DNA from 4 places in the Pseudomonas sp. SMV71 genome. Region 4 is predicted to be linked to each of the others. Evidence: predicted binding sites of a transcription regulator. Region 4 holds the regulator's gene; each other region holds the start of a gene.
What was found. The regulator FliA, encoded in region 4, starts transcription of late flagellar genes. The targets are predictions, from matches to a motif close to CTAAAGTTTNNNNNNNNNNNGCCGNTAA.

Region 1 (3,810 bases), on a different contig from region 4:
GAGCGCCTGGGCGCCCGCCTGCTGCAACGCACCACACGGCAGGTGAAACTGACCGCGGTGGGCGAACGTTATCTGCGTCATTGCCAGGCGATGCTGCTGGAGGCGGAGATGGCCGCCGAGGCGGTGGCGAGCATGTCCAGCGCGCCGCGCGGGCGTCTGCGGGTCTCGAGCCCGGTAGGCCTGGCCCATGAAATGCTGGCCGGGTTGGTCGCCAGCTTCCTGGACAAGTATCCGCAGGTTCAGTTGGAGATGATCCTGCTCAATCGCCGCGTGGACCTGATCAGCGAGGGCATCGATGTCGCGTTGCGGGTGCGCGACATCGGCGATGAAGACCCGCTGCTGATGACCCGGCGCCTGCGCCAGGCACGGCTGGTCATGGTGGCCAGTCCGGCATTCGTCGAAGGGCGACGGATCGAAACGCCCGAGGATCTGCGGCAGCTACCAGTACTCGGAGCGCTGGAGGCTGATCGACTGGTGCACTTGCGGTTGCTCCAGGGCGATGGGCAAAGTGTCGAAATGGCGCTGGAAGCACGTCTGGGCATCGATGATTTCATTGTCCGCCGCGCCTGCGCCCTCGCAGGCATCGGCTTCACGCTGCTGCCGACCATGTATTGCGAGCAGGAATTGCAGGACGGTACGTTAGTGGAGTTATTGCCCGGGTGGTCATTACCCGATGGTTGGCTGCAAGCGGTCTATCCGCACCGTCGAGGCGTGTTGCCGGCGGTCAGGGCCTGGATCGACCATTTGGTCGAAGCATTCAACCGCTGTGGAGACAGGACGCTATGAGTTGGAACGAAGAGCAGGTCGCGCAGTTCTGCCTGGGCCTGCCCGGGGCGCAGGAAGATTACAAGTGGGGCGGCGTGCGGGTGTTTTCCGTCGCCGGCAACAAGATGTTTGCCCTTCAGGGCCTGCGCGGGGACTCACTGGCGTTCAAGGTCGACAAGGATCTGTTTCTCGGCCATTGCGACCGTCCCGGCATTCATCCGGCGCCTTACCTGGCGCGGGCCCAGTGGATCATCATGCAGGTGCCCTACCCGCTGGGCGCCGAGGAGCTGCGTGGCCTGCTGCAACGCTCCCACCAGTTGGTCGTGAGCAAGTTGCCCAAGCGCACGCAGGTCGGCCTCCTGATTTAGAACAGGGTCAGCAGGCGTCCGAGGAACAACTGGTCGATCCAGAACACCTGGTGCAACAGCACGATAAACCAGAACACCACCTGGAACGACACCTTGCGGGTCTTGTGGCGAAACGCTTGCTGTGCCAGCAGCGCCCCCGGCCAGCCACCCGCCAATTCCACCGCGTGCAAGACGTTCTCCGGAGTGCGCCAGGCGTCGGCGCGGGCCTTGCGCTTGTCGCTCCAGTACAGCAGAAACGCCACCGCGCTGACGACGCCATAGGCCACCATCGGCACCCAGGATATCGCCCGTAACCCCAGCAGCAGCGAACCGGTCAGCGACAAGGCACACAACAGCGCAAATGCAACCAGCTTCAGCCGCAGGTTCTTCACGGCGCCCTCGCTGCTGCGCGCCGTGCGGTTACGGGGGCCTGCGTCATTCATGGCTTGGCGGCGGTCCAGTCAACCCAGCCAAACTGCCAGGTTGCCAGGATCAGCAGGCCGAAGGCGATCCGATACCAGGCGAACACGGCGTAACTGTGGCTGGCGATGAAACGCAACAGGCCCTTGACCGCGATCATCGCGAAAATGAAAGCGGTGACGAAGCCGACGGCGAACACCGGGAAGTCCGCCGGGACGAACAACTCGCGGTACTTGTAGCCGGAATAGACCGCAGCGCCGACCATGGTCGGCATTGCCAGGAAGAACGAAAACTCGGTCGCGGTCTTTCGCGACAGGCCGAACAACAGCCCGCCGATAATGGTCGAGCCGGAGCGGGAGGTGCCGGGGATCATCGCCAGGCACTGGGCCAAGCCGACTTTCAAGGCTTCTTTCCAGGTGATGTCGTCCACTGTCTCGGCGTGCACCTGATGCTGGCGTTTCTCCGCCCAGAGCATCACGAAGCCACCTATCACCAGCGCCGCCGCCACGGTGATCGGGTTGAACAGGTAATGATGAATCCAGTCGGCCAACAGTACGCCCAGTACCACCGCAGGCAGGAAGGCGATCAACAGATTGGCCGTGAAACGCCGGGCGCTGGGCTGGGTTGGCAAGCCCAGCACCACGTCGAAGATCTTGCGCCGGAACTCCCAGACCACCGCGAGGATGGCGCCCAGCTGGATAATGATATTGAACGCCATCGAGCGCTCGCCTCCGAACTGAAGCAGGTCGGCGACGATAATCTGGTGCCCCGTGCTGGAAATCGGCAGAAACTCCGTCAAACCCTCTACCACGCCAAGAATCAGTGCCTGAAAGGCGGTCCACAAATCCATTCATCCCCCAAAAACAAGCTTTTTATGCAGGTTTCGTCATGTTCAAGTGTTTTGCAAATGCACGCAGCGGGCAGCACCATAACCGTGACCGCTCTGAAAAAACCAATGAAACAATCAACTTGCGCTCAGGTTTTGCGCTGCGGGGCCGAAATCCTATCAGACAAGCACTGATAACGCTGCCGCGTTATACCTGAGGTCAGTCAGGCGTTCCCGCGTGATGCAACAGCGCCGACGGTGGTTGATGACAAGAATAAAAACCGGAGTAATAGCGTATGAATAGCTTGCGCAGTGTGTCGATCAGCCGACGCTTGTGGCTCATCCTGGTCGTGGCCATCGTGATGCTGTTCACGTTGGGCGCCTTGATGCTCAAGCAGATCCACAACGACCTTTATCAGGCCAAGGTGCAGAAAACCCAACATGTGGTGCAGACCGCCAGTGGCGTGCTGACTTACTACCATGGCCTGGAAACGGCAGGCACCCTGAGCCGCGACGCCGCGCAGAAACAAGCGCTCAGTGCCGTGCGCGGCCTGCGTTACAACGACACCGATTACTTCTGGATCAATGACCTGACGCCCGTCATGGTCATGCACCCGACCAACCCGAAGCTGGAAGGCCAGAACCTCTCGTCGATCCGCGACCCGAACGGTTTTGCGTTGTTCAACGAGATGGTCGCCATCGCCAAGTCCAAGGGCGCCGGCATGGTGGATTACCTCTGGCCGAAGCCGGGCGCCGAGGCGCCGGTAGGCAAGACCTCCTACGTCAAACTGTTCGAGCCGTGGGGCTGGGTCATTGGCTCAGGCGTCTATGTGGACGACGTCCAGGCTGAATTCCGTTCCCAGCTGATCCAAGCCTCGGCCATCGGCCTGGCGATCACGCTGATCATGGCCTTGCTGTTAACGCTGATCGTGCGCAGCATCGTGCGACCGTTGCAGGAAACCGTTAATGCAATGGCGAACATTGCCAGCGGCGAGAGCGACCTGACCCGCACCCTCGACACCCACGGCCAGGACGAAGTCACCCAGTTGGCGCGACACTTCAATGCTTTCACCGCCAAGCTGCGCCAGGTGGTCGGTCAGTTGCAGGATTCGGCCAGCGCGCTGGGGCAATCTTCCAACGAATTGGGCAACGACGCCACCCAGGCTCAGGAGCGCAGCCAGCAGCAGTCGCAACAAATGGAGCTGGTAGCGACGGCCATCAACGAAGTGACCTATGGCGTACAGGACGTGGCGAAGAACGCCGAACACGCCGCCAGCGAAATGCGCGACGCAGAATCCCAGGCCCAACAGGGCCAGATCAATATCGACGGCAGCTTGCAACAGATCGATCGACTCTCCCAGACCATCGACCAGGCAGTGGAAGTGATCCGCACCCTGGCGAGCGAAAGCACGCAGATCGGCAGCGTCCTGGAAGTGATCCGCTCGATTGCCG
Region 2 (3,810 bases), on a different contig from region 4:
GATGTTCAGGGTCGACTCGGCGCGCTCGGTGCTGTTGCGCATCGAATCCACGGCCTGTTCGGTGCCGCTCTGGATGCTGCCGATCATGCGCTCGATCTCGCTGGTCGACTGCTGGGTGCGATGCGCCAGGGCACGCACCTCGTCCGCCACCACGGCAAAGCCACGACCGGCTTCACCGGCACGGGCGGCTTCGATGGCTGCGTTCAGCGCCAACAGGTTGGTCTGGTCGGCCAGGCCACGAATCACGTCCAGCACCTTGCCGATGTCACGGGACTCATCGGCCAGGTTGCCGATCAAGGTCGCAGTGCCTTGCACGTCGGCGCTCATGCGTTCGATGGCGCTGACCGTCTCTTGCACCAGGTCCCGACCATCGCCGGCCGACGTCGTAGCGTGCTTCGAGGCTTCCGAGGTACTGACCGCGTTGCGCGCCACTTCTTCCACGGCACTGGTCATTTCGTTGACGGCGGTGGCGGCCTGTTCGATTTCGTTGTTCTGCTGGGTCAGGCCGCGGGCGCTTTCGTCGGTGACACTGTTGAGCTCCTCGGCGGCGGAGGCCAGTTGCGTGGCCGAGCCGGAGATGCGTTGCAGGGTGTCGCGCAGTTTTTCCTGCATGGTCGACATGGCCCGCAGCAGGCGTCCGGCTTCATCGCTGCCATCGACGATGATCGGCCGGGTCAGGTTGCCCTTGGCGATCTCTTCGGCGGCATCCAGGGCATTGGCAATCGGTCTGGTGATGCTGTTGGTCAATAGCCAGGCGAACAGCAGGGTCAGGCCGGTGGCGATGACCAGCAGCGTGACCACCCAGTTGAAGGCCGTGGAATATTGCTGCGTCGCGCCTTGGTTCAAGGTTTCGGCTTGCAGGTTGTTGATCTCCACCAGGCGGGCGATGGCCGCGTTGACGGCATCGGAATTACTCAGCAGTTCAGTGTTGAGCAGCACGCGCAGGTCATCGACCTGGTTGTTGCGCGACAGGGTTTTCATCCGATCTTCAAGCTGGCGATACTGGCCCAACAGCTGTACGAGTTGGTCATAGGCGGCCCGTTCATCCGCAGCGCTGATGAGATTTTCATAAGCGGTCTGGGCGGCGCGGATCTGCTGGCTGCGTTGTTCCAACAGATCGTAGGTCTTCTGCTGGATGTCCGGTTCCCGGTTGACCAGCAGCCGATAGGACAGCACGCGCAGGCGCAGGGTGATTTGAGTGAATTCGTCGAGGGCCTTGATGCTGGGCACACTGTTTTCGACGATGTTTTCGCCGGACGTGCGGATCTTGCTCATCTGGCTCAGGGCAAATACACCAAGGGCCAGCATCAGGGCGCCGATCAGGGCAAACCCCAGGAACGCCCGCGGCGCGATGTTCATATTACGTAAGGACATGGAAAGTACCGGAAAGGGGCGTCCGTGCGAGACTGTTACGGGTATGCCTGACTTATCGGTCATGTGACTGAAGTCTTGAGGAGCGTGCGGGGTTTTGTCGCGCCGTTACGACGAAGGGTAGGAACCAGATTCGTGAACCACAGTCTTTACAGCTCGCCAGCGAAGCACCGTCGCCTATGCCCCATAGCATCGCCGGTGACTTTTCTTTATCGTACGCGCCCCCTGAAAATCCCTGGAAATCAATATGTTGGAAGCATCCCTCAGCCAGCTGGAGCAACTGGTCAATGACCTGGTGCAACAGAACCGCCACCTCACCGGCCTGAATGAAACCCTGAGCGCAGAACTTGCCAGGGCCAAGGATGAAAACGAAAGCCTGCAACTGAGCCTGATGGAACAGGAAGAACTGCACGGCACCACAGCTGCGCGTATCCAGGCGCTGATCGAGCGTGCCAGTGCAGGCACTGTCAGCGCATGAAGCACGCCGCCGACGGGGTAACGGTCATCTCGATCCTGGGAGAGGACTATTCAATCAAGGCGCCGGCCGGCCAGGAACAGGCCTTGCTGGACGCCGCTTCGATGCTCAAGACGGCCCTGGCCGAGACCAAGCGTAAATATCCGACGCTGATCGGTGATCGGCTGTTGGTGCTGGCGGCCATGAACCTGTGCTCGCAGCAGATCGAGATGCAGAAAAACCATCAAGCGGAGCTCGAGCGTTATCAAGAGCAGGTCAGCGCTACGGTGGATGTCATTGCCAAGACGATTCAGCAGGCGTGAAGGTTTCGGCTCATAACGCCGTGTCGTCTGTGCTTATGTCATCGCGAGCAGGCTCGCTCCCACATTTGATCTGCTGTGAGCGCAGACTTGGCGTTCACTCGGAACCAGTGTGGGAGCGAGCCTGCTCGCGATAGCGATTTGAGCCGCGCTACAACACCCGGCTCAGAACCACTCGTCCCGCATCCCCAGGCACGTGTCGTCCCGCGCTTCGAGCAATGCCAGTTCATGGTGGCAGCCGGGAATTTCCCAGGTCAGGAAATACCGCGCCGCTTGCAGCTTGCCCTTGTAGAAGTCGCTGTCTGCGGCATCGCCCCTGGCCAGGCCTTCTTCGGCGCGAATCGCCTGTTCCAGCCAGCGCCAGCCGATCACCATGTGACCAAACACCTTCAGATACAGCGCGGAGTTGGCGAGGCTGCTATTGACCTTGCCCTGGGCCAGATCGGTCAGAAGGCCCAGGGTGACTGTCTGCAAGCTCGCCACCAGGGCTTCCAGCGGCTGGCGCAAGGGCGTCAGTGAATCGTGGGCCTGGGCGCGCTCGGTGGTGTCGGCCACCAGGCGAATCAATTGCTTGAGCCCGGCGCCGCCGTTCTGCGCCAGTTTACGGCCCAGCAGGTCCAGCGACTGGATGCCGTGGGTGCCTTCGTGGATCGGGTTCAGGCGGTTGTCGCGGTAGTACTGCTCCACCGGGTACTCGCGAGTGTAGCCGTGGCCGCCGAGAATCTGGATGGCCAGTTCGTTGGCCTTCAGGCAAAACTCCGACGGCCAGGATTTGACGATGGGCGTCAGCAGATCCAGCAGTTCATGGGCGCGCCGCCGTTCGGCTTCGTCTTCAAGTGTGGTGGTATCGTCGAACAACCGCGCCGCATACAGGCCCAGGTCAAACGAGCCTTCGACATAAGCTTTCTGGGTCAGCAGCATGCGCCGCACGTCGGCATGCTGGATGATCGCGACTGGTGCGGTAGTCGGGTCCTTACTGTCGGGCACCCGGCCTTGCGGACGTTCGCGAGCGTACTCAAGGGAATACAGGTACCCGGCGTAACCCAGCATCACCGCGCCCATGCCGACGCCGATCCGCGCCTCGTTCATCATCTGGAACATGTAGCTCAGGCCGTGGTGTGGCTTACCCACCAGATAGCCGACGCACTCGCCGTTGTCGCCAAAGTTCAGCGCCGTGGACGTGGTGCCGCGCCAGCCCATCTTATGAAACAACCCGGCCAGCAGCACGTCGTTGCGCGGGCCGAGGCTGCCGTCGTCGTTGACCAAGAACTTGGGCACGATTAACAGCGAAATACCCTTCACCCCCGCTGGTGCGTCCGGCAGTTTCGCCAGGACCATATGCACGATGTTTTCCGACAACGGGTGATCGCCGCCGGAAATGAAGATCTTGTTGCCTTTGAGGCGGTAGGTGCCGTCCGGCGCCGGCTCGGCGCGGGTGCGGATGTCCGACAGCGACGAGCCTGCGTGGGGTTCGGTCAGGGCCATGGTGCCGAAGAAGCGCCCGTCGATCATCGGTTGCAGGAAACGCCGTTTCTGTTCCTCGCTGCCGAAGCTCTCGATCAGGTTTGCCGCGCCCATGGTCAGGAACGGATAAGAGGTGGAGGCGGCGTTGGCCGACTGGAAGTGTGCGAAGCAGGCCTGGGACAGCAAGGTCGGCAGCTGCAT
Region 3 (3,810 bases), on a different contig from region 4:
AGGTTGCGCACTTCGTCGGCCACCACCGCAAAACCACGCCCGGCCTCACCGGCGCGGGCCGCTTCGATCGCCGCGTTGAGGGCCAGCAAATTGGTCTGCTGGGAGATGCCCTTGATCACGTCCAGGATATGCCCGATGTTGTCGGTGCTGGCGTTCAGGGTTTCGATCTGGGTGCACGACAGGCTGATCTTCTGCGACAGCTCGGTCATGGCCTGGATGGTTTTCTCCACCACCTGACGACCGTCATCGGCCTGCTCGCTGGCGCCACTGGCGTGTTGCGAGGCGTCGGCGGCATTGCGGGCGATTTCCTGGGTCGCGGCGCCCAGTTGGTTGATGGCCGCCGCCACGCTGTTGGTCCGCGCGCTCTGCTCATCCGAATCGACCAGCGAAGCGTTGGATGAGGTCATCACCCGCTGCGACAGGTCATGCACCTGCCGGGTGGCGGAAGACACTTCGCAAATCGACGCGTGGATCCGCTCCACGAACTGGTTGAACGAGCCGCCCAGCACCGCGAACTCGTCCTTGCCCTGCACCACCAGGCGCCGGGTCAGGTCGCCTTCGCCCTGGGCGATGTCCTGCATGGCGCGGCCCATGGTGGTCAGCGGACGCATCAGCACCTGAATCAGCATACTCAACAGCAATGCAATGGCAGCCACCGCAATGAACATCGCGATCAGCGCGGACGTACGGAACTGGCTCAGCGGCGCGTAGGCCCTGGCCTTGTCGATGGACAGGCCGATATACCATTCGGCGTTCGGCAGGCCGGTCACCGGGGTGAACGAAAGGATCCGATCCTGCCCGTTCAGCTCGACTTCCTGGATGCCCTTGGCGATGCGCACCGGCGTGTTGGGGTAGATGTCCTTGAGGTTCTTCATCACCTGGTCTTTGTCCGGGCTGACGATCACCTGACCGTCGCCGCTGACCAGGAACGCATGGCCAATCCCACCGAAGTCCACCGAGTTGATGATTTTCACCAGGGTTTCCAGGCTCAGGTCACCGCCCACGACACCGAGCAGTTCGCCGTTCTTCTTGACCGGCAAGGCAATGGTCACCACCAGACCGCCGACGGCCGCCGAATAGGGCGGGGTCAGCATAGTCTTGTCAATGCTCACGGCCTGTTTGTACCAGGGCCGCTGACGCGGGTCGTAGCCGTCAGGCATCTTGGCGTCCGGGCGCTGGGTGAACGTCCCGTTGGCCTGGCCCACATAGGTGAATTGAAAGTTAGAAGTCAGCGCCGGCTGATCCACCAGCCCCGCCAGATCCGCATTGGCGCCCTGGTGTGCGATGTTCTGGCCAAGGTTTTCCAGCACCAGCACGCGGCCACTCATCCAGTTCTGGATACTGCTGGCTGTCAGGTCACCGGACTGCTCGATGGAAGATTCGAGGCTGCTGCCGATGGTGCTGCGCTGCAAATAGTCGTTGTAGAGCGTGAACAGGGCAAACGCCAGGACCACGACACCAGAGGCGGCCAGGAGGATTTTGTGACTGAACTTCAGATTCATCGATGGGGCTTCTTATGCAGGAGTGGGGGTGCATTCCGGTTGCGGTTGCAGGTAAAGCGTAGACGGGGCTTTTGACCTCGCTCCACTTTGGTGCACGCTCACCAAGCTGTCGGCAAGCCACTGAAAAAAATTAGTCGTTAAAAGAAACAGGCGACAAGAGGACACGGCAGTCCGACGGTGGTTGCAAATTCACCGGGGCATGATGACAATGCGACCTATTATCATTTGTGATACCCAGGCCGTCGTGTTCATGTCATCTCCCCAGCTAGCAGTACAGACGCTCTACAGCAATCACCACGGCTGGCTCAACACCTGGCTGCGCACCCGATTGGGCAATGCCGCCGATGCCGCAGACCTCGCGCAGGACACCTTTGTCCGATTGCTGCAGCGCAGCGAACGCCTGGAGCTCAAGGCCCCACGGGCTTTTCTGCGGACCATCGCCCAAGGCCTGGTGATCGATCACTGGCGGCGCGAAGAAATCGAACGCGCTTATCTGGAAACCATCGCTCATCTCCCGGAGGCCGAAACCCCAGGGGCGGAAGCACAGGCCCTGATTCTGGAATTGCTCGAAGCCATTGCGCGGATGCTCGAAGGCCTCAAGCCGAAAGTACGCAAAGCCTTCCTGCTGGCCCAGTGCGAAGGACTGACCTATAAACAGATTGCCGAACAGATGGGCATCTCGTTGCGGTCGGTGGAACGCTATGTCGCCGATGCGCTGTACCACTGTTATGTGCTGCGCTATGAAAGCTGAGCCGTTGGAAAACCCTCAGGCCCATCCCAGTCGCCCGTCGCAGCAGGTGGTCAGGCAAGCGATCCACTGGTTGCTGCGCTTGCGCAATCATGCCAGCGCCCCGACGCTGCGGCGACAGTGCGACCTATGGCGCGCGGCGCACCCTGAGCACGAACTGGCCTGGCAGCGAGTGCAATCGCTGCACAGCGAACTGAGTGCGAACCTGCGGGCCGTGCCCGGTGCCCACATCGCCCTCGACACCTTGGAAAACAGTGCCCAGCGCCTCGGTCGTCGCCAGGCCCTGAAACTCTTGTCGGGCGTTGTTTTGATGGGCGGTGCCGCCTGGCTGGGCAAAGATCTGGGCTGGCAAACGTGGAACGCCGATTTCGCCACTGCCACGGGTGAACGACGCGGCTTCCAACTGCCGGATGGCACGCGGCTTGAACTCAATACTCACAGCGCCGCCGATCTGGACTTCAGCGCCGAACAGCGTCTGATTACCTTGGTCCGGGGTGAAATCATGCTCACCTGCCACCGCGACCCGGGGCGCCCGCTGCGGGTCCAAAGCCGACATGGCCTGTTCGAAGGGCTCGAAGGACGTTTTGTCGTGCGCCAGGACAGCGACTGCACGCGCTTGAGCGTTACCAGTGGCAGCGTGGCGATCCGCTCCCATCCCGGCAGCAACGGCGCGCCCATCCAGGTGACGGCGGGGCAAAGCTATCGGGTCACTTCGTCGACCGCGACGCTGTCGCCCTCCCTGGACATGGATGCCGACGCCTGGGTGGACGGGCTGATCGTCACCCGCAACATGCGTCTGCAGGACTTCCTCAATGAGGTAGGCCGCTACCGTCAGGGTTATCTGAAATGCGCGGCAGCCATCGCCGACCTGCGCTTGTCGGGGGTGTTTCGCCTGGAGGACACCGACAAATTGCTGGCCATCCTGCCTCGCACGCTCGCGGTGCGGATTCGCTATCGCACCCGATGGTGGGTCACGGTGGAACGCCTGGCGTGATTTTTTTTGGCGGGTTTCAGGCCGATGTCCGGCTAGGACAGTAAGCAACGCTTATCTGCCTTCAGCGACTCCAACGGAACCTACAATGACTGAGCGCTTACCTCACAACAATTCCCGCATCACATCCGCGCAACCGGGCCGGCTGCGCCAGGCGGTCCACGCGGCGCTGTTCTCCACCGTGCTGGGTGTCGGCGCCATCCCGGCGTGGGTGATTGCCGCAGACAATGGCGTAACGGCCAGCCGTCAGAGCTACAACATCGCCGCCGGCCCGCTGAGCGAGGTCCTCAATCAATTCGCCCGCCAGGCCGGCATCACCCTGGCCAGCACTCCGGAACAAACCAGCGGTGTCCAGTCACCGGGGCTCAAGGGCGATTATTCACCCGACCAGGCCCTGAGCCACCTGCTCAGCGGCTCGGGACTGGAAGCCGTGAGCCAGGACGGCAACAGTTACGTGCTGCAAACCGCACCCGCGAGCAACAGCCTGGAGCTGGCGGCCACCGACATCCGGGGTTTCGCACTCGGTAACGCCCTGGGCAGCATGGAGGGCTACAACGCCACCCACAGCC
Region 4 (3,810 bases):
GTTATCATGAGTATTTTTTGTACCTACATCGATGGTCTGCCATGCATTGTTCCGTGTGTGAACGCGCAGCCAGTAATGTGGCCTCCGTCTACGTAAGACAAGGTAAAGAACGAACATGGGCAGCATGCATCCCGTACAGGTGATCGCGGTGACCGGCGGCAAAGGTGGCGTCGGGAAGACTAACGTGTCAGTGAACTTGTCCCTGGCTCTGGCAGAGCTTGGCCGACGGGTCATGCTGCTGGACGCCGACCTGGGCCTGGCGAACGTCGACGTATTGCTGGGGCTTACCCCCAAGCGCACCCTGGCGGACGTCATCGAAGGCCGTTGTGAACTGCGCGACGTGCTGTTGCAGGGGCCGGGCGGGATTCGCATCGTGCCGGCCGCTTCCGGCACCCAGAGCATGGTCCACCTGACTCCGGCCCAGCACGCCGGCCTGATCCAGGCGTTCAGCGATATCGGTGACAACCTTGATGTGCTGGTGATCGACACCGCCGCAGGTATCGGCGACTCCGTCGTCAGTTTCGTACGCGCCGCCCAGGAAGTGCTGCTGGTGGTCTGCGATGAACCCACGTCCATCACCGACGCCTATGCCCTGATCAAGTTATTGAATCGCGACTACGGCATGAACCGCTTCCGCGTCCTGGCCAACATGGCCCAGAGCCCGCAGGAGGGGCGCAACCTGTTCGCCAAGCTGACCAAGGTCACGGATCGCTTCCTGGATGTCGCCCTACAATACGTGGGTGCGGTGCCTTACGACGAAAGCGTGCGTAAGGCGGTTCAGAAGCAACGTGCCGTTTATGAAGCTTTTCCACGTTCCAAATGCGCGCTGGCATTCAAGGCAATCGCCCAGAAGGTCGATAGCTGGCCCTTGCCGGCCAATCCGCGCGGTCATCTGGAATTTTTCGTCGAGCGTCTCGTGCAACAAACAGCAGGGCCCGTGCTATGACTGCAAGCGGTTACAACCATCTCTACAAAAAATCGGCACGGGACGCCCAATACGAACTGATCGAGCGTTATGCGCCCCTGGTCAAGCGTATCGCGTACCACTTGCTGGCGCGCCTGCCGGCCAGTGTTCAGGTCGAGGACCTGATCCAGGCCGGCATGATCGGCCTGCTCGAGGTGGCGAACAAATACGACGCGAGCAAAGGCGCCAGCTTCGAGACGTATGCCGGGATCCGCATTCGCGGGGCAATGCTCGATGAGGTCCGCAAGGGCGATTGGGCGCCGCGCTCGGTGCACCGTAATACGCGCATGGTCAGCGACGCGATCCGGGCAATTGAAGCTAAAACCGGGCGCGACGCTAAAGATCACGAGGTTGCGGCCGAACTCCAGTTGAGTCTCGATGATTACTACGGGATTTTGAACGATACCTTGGGCAGCCGCCTGTTCAGTTTCGACGACCTGTTGCAGGACGGCGAACATGAAGGGCTGCATGAGGATGGCGCAAGTACTCACATGGAGCCTGCGCGTGACCTGGAAGATGAACGGTTCCAGAGCGCGCTGGCCGAAGCGATTGCCAATTTGCCGGAGCGTGAGCGGCTGGTCTTGGCGCTGTACTACGACGAAGAGCTGAACCTCAAGGAGATCGGTGAGGTCCTGGGGGTCAGCGAATCGCGGGTCAGCCAGTTACACAGCCAGTGCGCGGCCCGCTTGCGGGGGCGTTTGGGGGAGTGGCGAGCGCGCTGACAGGCGTGTGGAGCGATTGCGAACGAGATTGGCCAGTCATGCGCCAGCCACGTGCAGCGCTCCAGACCGTTGTCGAGTGTTGTGCCGGAATTGATTGAAATGGCGCGTTCAGGTGCTGGACGCGTTTAAGACTGCTTGGAGGTCGAATTGGACAAGAACATGAAAATCCTCATCGTTGATGATTTTTCAACGATGCGGCGGATCATTAAAAACCTGTTGCGTGACCTCGGGTTCACCAACACGGCCGAAGCAGATGACGGGACCACCGCGCTCCCGATGTTGCACAGCGGTAACTTCGATTTCCTGGTCACCGACTGGAACATGCCAGGCATGACCGGCATCGACCTGCTGCGCCAGGTGCGTGCCGATGAAAAGCTCAAGCACCTGCCGGTGCTGATGGTGACTGCCGAAGCCAAGCGCGAGCAGATCATCGAAGCGGCCCAGGCCGGTGTGAATGGCTATGTGGTCAAACCCTTCACGGCCCAGGCGTTGAAAGAGAAGATCGAAAAAATCTTCGAACGCATCGGTTAACGGCGCCACGGGGGAGCTATGGATAACGAATCTTCTATGGGCGATTTCGAATCGACCCTGAAAAAACATGCCCGCGAACTGGTCGAGAGCCTTGAAAAAGGTCGTTTTGGCGATGCGGTTCAAATGATCCATGAGCTCAACCAGACCCGTGACCGCGGTCTGTATCAGGAAGTGGGCAAGCTCACGCGTGAATTGCACAGCGCGATTGTCAATTTCCAGATCGACCCGCACATGCCGCAGGCCGAGGAAGTCTCGCAGATCACCGACGCCACCGAGCGTCTGGGTTATGTGGTCAAGCTGACCGAGGCTGCGGCCAACCGCACCATGGACCTGGTGGAAAATGCCACGCCGCTGGTCAATGGCCTGAGCGAAGAAGCCCAGGCCTTGAGCACCGACTGGGGGCGCTTCATGCGGCGCGAAGTCGGGGCTGAAGAGTTCCGGGAACTGGCCCGTCGGGTTGACGCTTTTCTGACGCGCAGCAGCACCGAAGGCCGCGCCGTTGCAAGCAACCTCAACGATATCTTGCTGGCCCAGGACTATCAGGACCTGACCGGCCAGGTCATCAAGCGGGTGACCCAACTGGTCACCGAAGTGGAAAGCAATCTGCTCAAGCTGGTGCTGATGGCCAGCCAGGTTGACCGCTTTGCAGGCATCGAACACGACCGTGCAGCGATACTTGCAGAAAAAGATCCACAAAAACATCTCTCTCAGGGTGAAGGTCCGCAGATTCATGCCGATAAAAGAGAAGACGTTGTGTCCGGTCAGGACGATGTGGACGATTTGCTGTCCAGCCTTGGATTCTGAGTTTGTAGGTCGTGATGACGGTTAATGCCGGTCGCGCCGTGCCCCACAAGGCGCAAGACTAGGCACGAGGAGTGCGGTTTGGTTTTCCAAATGAACGACGAGTAACGACGGCTTGCGCCTTGTGGGGCGCGGCCCGGAGGGTTGGAGCTGTGAGCGCGCCATGCCGCGTTGCGAAACTTGGTAAGGAAACAACCCTTACCCGCGTCTCGCGCCTTGCCTGGCACGCTCACAGCTCCAACGCAATCCGGCATTAACCGTCATCACGACCTACCTGTTTTAGGAGCAGCCATTAATGAGCTTCGGCGCCGATGAAGAGATCCTTCAGGATTTCCTGGTTGAGGCCGGCGAGATTCTAGAGCAACTTTCCGAGCAACTGGTCGAGCTGGAAAGCCGACCGGATGATGCGGATCTGCTCAATGCAATTTTTCGCGGTTTCCACACTGTAAAAGGAGGCGCCGGCTTCCTCCAGCTCAACGAGCTGGTGGAGTGCTGTCACATTGCCGAGAACGTGTTCGACATCCTGCGCAAGGGTGAGCGTCGCGTTGACGCAGAGTTGATGGACGTGGTGCTTGAAGCGCTGGATGCGGTCAACAGCATGTTCAGCGAAGTGCGCGAGCGCTCGCCGATTACCCCCGCTACACCTGAGCTGCTCGCCGCGCTGTCGCGCCTGGCCGAGCCGCAATCGGCTGACGAAGCCGCGCCGGAAGCTGCGCCGGCCGTCGAGGCGGTGGTCGAAGAGCCGGTCGCCGAAGAGTCGGGCGATATCACCGATAATGAATTCGAACAACT

Region 1: a site for FliA is predicted at 2,507-2,534, ahead of ACLEJQ_RS04520 (methyl-accepting chemotaxis protein). Genes of this name have one in related genera too.
Region 2: a site for FliA is predicted at 1,427-1,454, ahead of ACLEJQ_RS17855 (methyl-accepting chemotaxis protein). Genes of this name have one in related genera too.
Region 3: a site for FliA is predicted at 1,609-1,636, ahead of ACLEJQ_RS23745 (methyl-accepting chemotaxis protein). Genes of this name have one in related genera too.

The regions. Positions count from the first base shown of each region.
Region 1 covers NZ_JBKGGU010000003.1:323,226-327,035, reverse strand. Annotated here, with positions in the region: gene ACLEJQ_RS04540 (LysR substrate-binding domain-containing protein) at 1-786, shown strand, start outside; gene ACLEJQ_RS04535 (MmcQ/YjbR family DNA-binding protein) at 783-1,133, shown strand; gene ACLEJQ_RS04530 (DUF1294 domain-containing protein) at 1,130-1,555, opposite strand; gene ACLEJQ_RS04525 (undecaprenyl-diphosphate phosphatase) at 1,552-2,382, opposite strand; gene ACLEJQ_RS04520 (methyl-accepting chemotaxis protein) at 2,655-3,810, shown strand, end outside.
Region 2 covers NZ_JBKGGU010000016.1:93,745-97,554, forward strand. Annotated here, with positions in the region: gene ACLEJQ_RS17855 (methyl-accepting chemotaxis protein) at 1-1,374, opposite strand, end outside; gene ACLEJQ_RS17860 (hypothetical protein) at 1,619-1,849, shown strand; gene ACLEJQ_RS17865 (cell division protein ZapA) at 1,846-2,148, shown strand; gene ACLEJQ_RS17870 (acyl-CoA dehydrogenase) at 2,311-3,810, opposite strand, start outside.
Region 3 covers NZ_JBKGGU010000029.1:45,751-49,560, reverse strand. Annotated here, with positions in the region: gene ACLEJQ_RS23745 (methyl-accepting chemotaxis protein) at 1-1,502, opposite strand, end outside; gene ACLEJQ_RS23740 (sigma-70 family RNA polymerase sigma factor) at 1,753-2,253, shown strand; gene ACLEJQ_RS23735 (FecR domain-containing protein) at 2,243-3,244, shown strand; gene ACLEJQ_RS23730 (TonB-dependent siderophore receptor) at 3,330-3,810, shown strand, end outside.
Region 4 covers NZ_JBKGGU010000011.1:124,039-127,848, reverse strand. Annotated here, with positions in the region: gene fleN (flagellar synthesis regulator FleN) at 116-946, shown strand; gene fliA (RNA polymerase sigma factor FliA) at 943-1,686, shown strand; gene ACLEJQ_RS13565 (chemotaxis response regulator CheY) at 1,846-2,217, shown strand; gene ACLEJQ_RS13560 (protein phosphatase CheZ) at 2,236-3,021, shown strand; gene ACLEJQ_RS13555 (chemotaxis protein CheA) at 3,314-3,810, shown strand, end outside.